DNA from 2 places in the Virgibacillus dokdonensis genome. Region 1 is predicted to be linked to the other one. Evidence: predicted binding sites of a transcription regulator. Region 1 holds the regulator's gene; the other holds the start of a gene.
The links. The regulator LexA, encoded in region 1, represses DNA repair genes until DNA is damaged. The targets are predictions, from matches to a motif close to CGAACATATGTTCG.
Positions count from the first base shown of each region.

Region 1 (3,430 bases):
GCCCAGAATTTGCATGTTCAATAGCGTCAATAGACAATGTACGGATTGTATTAATAGATTGTTGCTCAATTGTATTTGCCATTTCAGTGTAAACTCCTTTCATAATTATGCCTATATTCATTCTATAATGAAACCTACTTTGCTACAAGTGAAATCATGCACTTATAACAAAATAGGTATTGCTACTTCTTGTTATGCTTTTTTTGTAAATCTTTTACTTTTTTCGGTGTTACATCATTTCCCTCTGGATCAACTACTTTCATTGTTTTAAACTGATTTTTAAAAGATTTTCTTACACTCTGTAAGTATTCCTGGCGTAATTTTTTTTGTTCGTTTTGTTCAGAAATAGTTAGTCCGTCCACTTTGGATTTTCTTGCAAGCTCATTAATACGTTCGATCTTACCTTTTGAGAGCATCCATCTACCCTCCCTCATGCGTATATTTTTATTCTGTTAAATCATAAGTTTTCGGTGACAAAATTGCACTCTCTTTCATTGTACAATAGATGTCATTGATATAAAACAGGTGTGCTTATCAACATGATTCCTTTACAGTACCATATAAAAAAGAGAAGGGCAAAGAACTTGTCCTCCTGAGAATACCTTTATTTTTGTTTGCTTTCATATTCTTGATAGCGTCTATGAACAGTAGCCTTTGATACATTGTAACCTAGACCATTTAATGTATCAGCAATTTCTTTAAACGTCAGACCATTTTGTCGTAAATTAATGACTTCTTCAACAGGAAATTCTAATCTTTGCCTTCCTGGAGCTTCATTTCTATTCGAAAGATTTAAGGTGGGATCATATCCTTTTGCAATTGCCTGCTTCATCCCTCTTTTTATCTTTATATTATGTATTTTGCGTTGATACTCCTCCACAATCCCAACGATCTGCAACACCATGGAATCTGCTTCCGATAACTCTAACTTCCCTCCATGAAAGCTTGTATAAATAGGAATATGTAATTTCAGCAGCTGGTGAAAAAGGGCAATTTTTGTATTCCCCCTACCTAAACGAGTCTCGTCTTGAATCAATAAACAATCTGCCCTTTTTTGAGAAAAAATCTCTAACATCTTAAATATCCCATCTCGATCAATACTATATCCGCTCTCTTGCTCTTGTATACACGCTACCACAGTAAGTTGATATTCAGCTGCCAGTTTAACCAATTCCTGTTTCTGTCTTATTAATGATGTTTCTTGAGTTTCTTTGTCAGTACTTACCCTACAATATACAACTGCCTTCACAATGTTTACTCCTTCTATCATATTAACTCATTATAATAGAATAATATAAGAAACCTAATGTTAATGCAAAAGCTACAAGATAGAATGCGTCTGTTTTGGTCAGTTTTTGAAACATCTAATAGCCCTCCTTATACAATATAGAACTTTTGTTCGCTTTCTACCCCTATTATAACCGAACGCGTGACCTTGTCAAGTGTTTTTCGAACGAATGTTTGCGCGAAGTTTTATCTAATGGTAAACTAAGGTTAATTAATATTATGCGCGAGGTGATAGATTCATGACTAAACTTTCCAAAAGGCAACAAATGATATTAGACTATATAAAAGATGAAGTAATGCAAAAAGGGTATCCACCATCTGTAAGAGAAATTGCCAAGGCTGTGGGTTTAGCGTCTAGCTCGACTGTTCACGGGCATTTAGCTAGAATTGAAGACAAAGGCTATATTAGACGTGACCCTACAAAGCCAAGAGCAATTGAGATCTTACATTTGGAAGAAGAGAATCCTATTCCAAAAGAAGAAGCACTTTATGCGCCTGTTATCGGGAAAGTAACAGCAGGCTTGCCCATAACAGCTGTAGAAAATATTGAAGAATATATTCCGCTTCCTGCAAATACGGCTAATCCTGATGATAGTCTATTTGTTTTAGTAATTGAAGGAGAGAGTATGATTGAAGCTGGAATTTTAGATGGAGATATGGTAATCGTTAAACAGCAAAACACAGCACAAAATAGCGAAATTGTTGTTGCAATGACAGCAGATAATGAAGCAACCGTAAAACGTTTTTTTAAAGAAAAAGATCATATACGATTACAACCAGAAAATGCAACCATGGAGCCGCTTATATACGATAATGTAACCATTTTAGGGAAGGTTATTGGATTGTATCGACATATACACTAAAAAACTGCCAGTTGGCAGTTTTTTTTGTGTATAAATATTGGGTTACTATGAATTTTGTTTTGTCATCATTCCCCCGTATATTAGACAGGACAATAAATATGCACATAGTAAACGGGGCTCTTTTCCTTAATTTGTGATAGATAAAACAATGAATAGCAGTATTCTTCTAGACGCAACTGATGTGTAATGGCATGTTCCTTTGCTTCATTCAATATTTCTTGCATCTTTCTCATATCAGAAAAAGGATTCCCGACAAAATTATAACGAAGTGCTGTTGGAAAACTAATTTTTTTGATATCTTGATCGATACTAGAAATAATGTTAGAGCAATATACTTCTCCTTTTTTAGGATGATGAAAATCTCTTAAGTTGTTTTGATAAACAATCATCGAAGTCTTATTCCAAAAAACATCTTCTTGGGAGTCATACAGATTGGATTCATTAATATTGAAGCCTTTATCATCAGCTGTAAAGTTAAATCCATCACAGGTAAATATATAATTATCCTTAACCACTTCCCACATATTTGGTTTTGTTTGAAAAGAGGCTAGCCTTCTATTTAACTCTTGTAAAAAATAGATTTTTTTATCTAATAACTCTCTCTCTAGCAATAATGTCTCTAAATAACTCTCGTTAAATTTCGATACATCTGTCAAATCTTTATAATCAAGCCAGTTCTTAATTGTTTTTAAAGGTACACCTAATTCACGCAACCAAGTGTTACATTACTAAACTTCAAAGCGTCATTCAAAGAATAATACCTATATTTATTATCTTTAACAACAGAAGGAGTAACTAAATTCTCTTTATCGTAATAGCGCACTGTATCACTAGACACTCCATGAAATTTGGCTATGTCTCCTGTTTTAAAATATTTCTCAGCCATATGTTAAAATCTCCTTTGTTTTGTCTTTAAAAGCGACTAGCATAAGGTACCTCTACTATCTGTAGATGTTATCTAACATACTACAGAATACGTTACAATTCTAAATTTATCAACAGACGAAACGCTACTTAACAAGACAAAAAAGAAGAAGAAATTGAAAAAGACCTGTAATGAACACAAGTCTTTTACTCTAGTAATATAAAAGGTGCCTGCTTGAATTCGTTTATTCAAGACTTGAGGATAACATATGGTATTAAAAACACTTTTATTTTAATTATTCAACAGCTGCGTTGCTTAATTGTGTCAGAATTTCACTATAAGACGGATATGGATGAATTGTATCCTTTAGTTTATGGAAGGGAATATGGAATGTTTTCATAAGTTGCAATTCGCC
Region 1 covers NZ_LT745763.1:2,159,798-2,163,227, forward strand. The annotation lists gene tkt (transketolase) at 1-82, opposite strand, end outside; gene B2C77_RS11700 (DUF896 domain-containing protein) at 183-416, opposite strand; gene B2C77_RS11705 (YneB family resolvase-like protein) at 605-1,249, opposite strand; gene lexA (transcriptional repressor LexA) at 1,527-2,150, shown strand; gene B2C77_RS11715 (hypothetical protein) at 2,231-2,863, opposite strand; gene B2C77_RS11720 (MerR family DNA-binding transcriptional regulator) at 2,851-3,036, opposite strand; gene B2C77_RS11725 (dihydrolipoyl dehydrogenase family protein) at 3,311-3,430, opposite strand, start outside.

Region 2 (3,430 bases), 490 kb from region 1:
AGCTCAAGAAAAAATAAAAAAGAGAAAAACTTAGTCTTTCTCTTTTTGCAAATCTTAAACATAGATTCTTTTGGAAAAAAATGAAATAATAATTTTTAATTTTGATTTGTCAAATTAAGCGAGACAACATGCTTTTATCAAAATCCTGACCGACATAATCTATGAAACACTCCATTGGTGTTTTGTATTTCAATGATTTCCTTGGTATGTTATTCCGTCGGAGTGCAACCTCAGAAATATACTCTTGTGACACAGGATTAAAGTCCATTTCTTTTGGTAGCCCATTCTTTCTCAGAAGACCGTTGGAATGCTCATTTAGCCCCCTTTGGGATGGCGTTCCAGGATCTGCAAAATAAATATCAACATCTTGTTCATTGCTGATGGATTTCCAATTGGAAAACTCTTTCCCGCAGTCAAAGATAATGGACTTAAATAAGTGTTTAGGTAATCGCTCAAACCATTGATTGAGCGATGTTTCAATATTGGTTGCCTGTCTACCAGCTGGTTTAATTGCGATGATGCATTTTGTTAAACGCTCAACAAGCGTGATGACAGCGCTCTTGTGATGACGTCCCACAATGGTATCTCCTTCTAGATGACCAAATTCTTTCTTGTAATTTGGGTGATCGTGATCACGATCAAGGATGGTGCGGCGAAATTTTTGTTTTCCTCTTCTTTCCTGGTGACCATTTGGTTTGCGTTTGCCTTGCATAGGTAAATCATTTTGGTTAAATTCGCCTGATGAAAACTTTCGATAAAGCGTGCGCATGCTGCAGGAGATAGTCTTTTCGTTTCGTCCGATTATTACATCAGGCGTCCAGCCATCGCGGACTTTTTCATGAATATAGGCTTTTTCGTTAGGTGTTAATTGAATCTTTTTACGACCACATGTCGCTTTATTCGCTTGATATTGTAGATAAACGTCTATCGCAGTAAGTCCTTCTTTCAGTTGTCTAATAACACGATAAACAGCTTCATGGCCACGCTTTAATTTATTGGCAATTTTTCGACCAGAAAGGCCGAATTCATGATATTCCTCTATGAATACCAGTTCTGTTTTGGTAAGATGGGTGTAGGACATGTCAGATACACTCTCCTTAACTTTGGTTGGTTATTCGTTGAGTATATCATGACATGTCTTTTTTGGTGTCTCGCTTAATTTTACAATCTAGGAATTTATTAAATACACCATTTTATTACTCCACATCCGGCGGTATAAAATTAACATAAGTCGCTCTCTTTTGCTCAAAGCCCACAGCCTTATATAAATATCTGGTACAAATTTTAGCGGTCATTTCTCGCAGTTGATGTGGCGTATATTCCCAAACCCCGGTTTTATTTTTATGCTGCCACTTATATGTGGCTTTGCCAATCCTTTTAATATCCAAATGGTATTGGCTATACAGTTGCCTTTTAGTGGCAGCTAAATCTATTCCAATAAGTCTAATGGCTTCATCCGTAAAGTCCAGATAAAAGTCGGGATCTTGAAAACCATCAAAATATTGTTGGTCGTGTTTAAATACAGCTATTGCAAGAGGCATGGCTATAAAGTTCACAGCGAGTTGTTTGAGTTCTCTATTCATTTTATCACCTTTTAGAACGTTTGTTCTTATTATAAGTAACTAATTAATTTTTATCAATTACAATAAATGGTATACGTAAAGTATGAAGCAAATTAACGTGGTATCATTTTCATAAAATATGGATCTTGAGTAAGATGATGGAGAGGAATATGTAAAAATGAATAGAAAACTAAATATTTTGATGTTTTATAATACAGTTTTTCATATAAACAATTTTATTCTGATCCTACTTGTATATCTCTTTGGATTAAATAGCATTGCAGCTCTGTGGTTTTTTACCCCTTTTATCTCTATTCTCTTTACAACTTCAATGATAGAGAATTCAAAGAAGATACTAAGTGGAACGGTTAGGAAATTGTCCATTATAGATTTTATGTCACGGTGTTTTGTTTTATTTTTTAATTTTTTTGCACTAAGTAACTTAGTTCATATCCCATATATTTATCTATTTGGTGTAGGCATCATTTTCATGATGATAAATATTTATGTTGAAGTGAGGATGAAAAAGCTGTTAAGTCATTTTCAACAAAAAGATGTAGAAGAGGATTGCTTAACAAAGGAAGAATTTAATGATTTGATTGATGATTACTTTAATGATAAATCTTCTAGTGAAACTAGTAAAAGTGTTCAATCTGTTGTTTATATGGGGTATTCTAAAGTTTTAATAATTGTATTAGTATTTGGAGGCATTATATCGTTTGATTTATTCGGAGTAAAAAACAGGTGGATTGTTCTTTTAATTGTATTTCTATTTTTGGCGATTTATTTATATTTAACAGCAAAAAAGATTAGATCTTATTATAACGATGAAAAAAGAATAAAAGCAATAAATATAAGAGATAATATCACGCTTGTAGTAGGATTATCAATCATCTATATATTGCACGGAGTGGTTTATATCGGGGAATCAACCTTTAATTTTCTTTGGTATTTTTCTGGCTTGCGCATTCTTTTTGCCAACCTTTAAAACAAATCAAGCGATTCGGTCTAATTTTCATAAAACAAATAAAAATAAACATGAGTAAAAACTCAGGATGAAAATCGTGTTTCTAAACATTCAATACATAGCAAGCTTTTGCTCATAATAAAAACACCTCCTGCAATCATAATCGAGACGAGTTAAAGGCATGTGGTGATCTTTGTAAGAAAAGAAAGATTTCAATTGTTACAATTAGGGAAAAAGGAGGTGATTAACATTGAAAGAGGGTTCTATACAAGCGATTCTAGGAAATGGTACTTTTATTATATTTGCGTTTTTAACTGTTAAATTAAGCGGTAGAACCTTGCTAGAAAGTTTTATAGTATCTTTAATGGCGTGGGGCATTTTCAAATTAGTGACATCCAAGAAAATGAAATTATAATTTTTAAGCTAGTGATTGTTTTACTACTTCACATCCCACGGCACAAAATAACATAAGTCGCCCTCAATGGTAGGTGAACATGATACACGTCTTTCGCTAGTTTTTAAACATTATGTTGATAAAACTAGATACCCTTGCTTATTTTAGATGAAAAAGCCTATTCATTTATGTATAGGGCTGGGTCAAACCACCAGTTTCTGAAGTGACCCCATAAAGTTAGACAGATAATTTTACTAAGCAGCTATTAAAGTCTGAATTCGGTATTGTACCGGGCTCAGGCCTTTTAGTTTTGCCTTGATTCGTTTGTTGTTATAGTATTCTATATATTTTTCTAGCTCTTGCTTAAAATGCTCTATACTTTCGAATTCATTTAAATAAAGAAATTCTGATTTCATAATGCCAAAGAAGTTTTCAATAACGGCATTATCATAACAGTTGCCTTTACGTGACATACTTTGCGTAATCAATCTTTCTCTCAAGGCGTGC
Region 2 covers NZ_LT745763.1:1,672,573-1,676,002, forward strand. The annotation lists gene B2C77_RS09285 (IS30 family transposase) at 110-1,081, opposite strand; gene B2C77_RS09290 (YhjD family protein) at 1,197-1,583, opposite strand; gene B2C77_RS09295 (hypothetical protein) at 1,741-2,550, shown strand; gene B2C77_RS21645 (hypothetical protein) at 2,780-2,944, shown strand; one part of gene B2C77_RS09300 (IS3 family transposase) at 3,178-3,430, opposite strand, start outside.
Region 2: B2C77_RS09290 (YhjD family protein) is a predicted target of LexA. The motif match lies at 1,597-1,610, and genes of this name have one in related genera.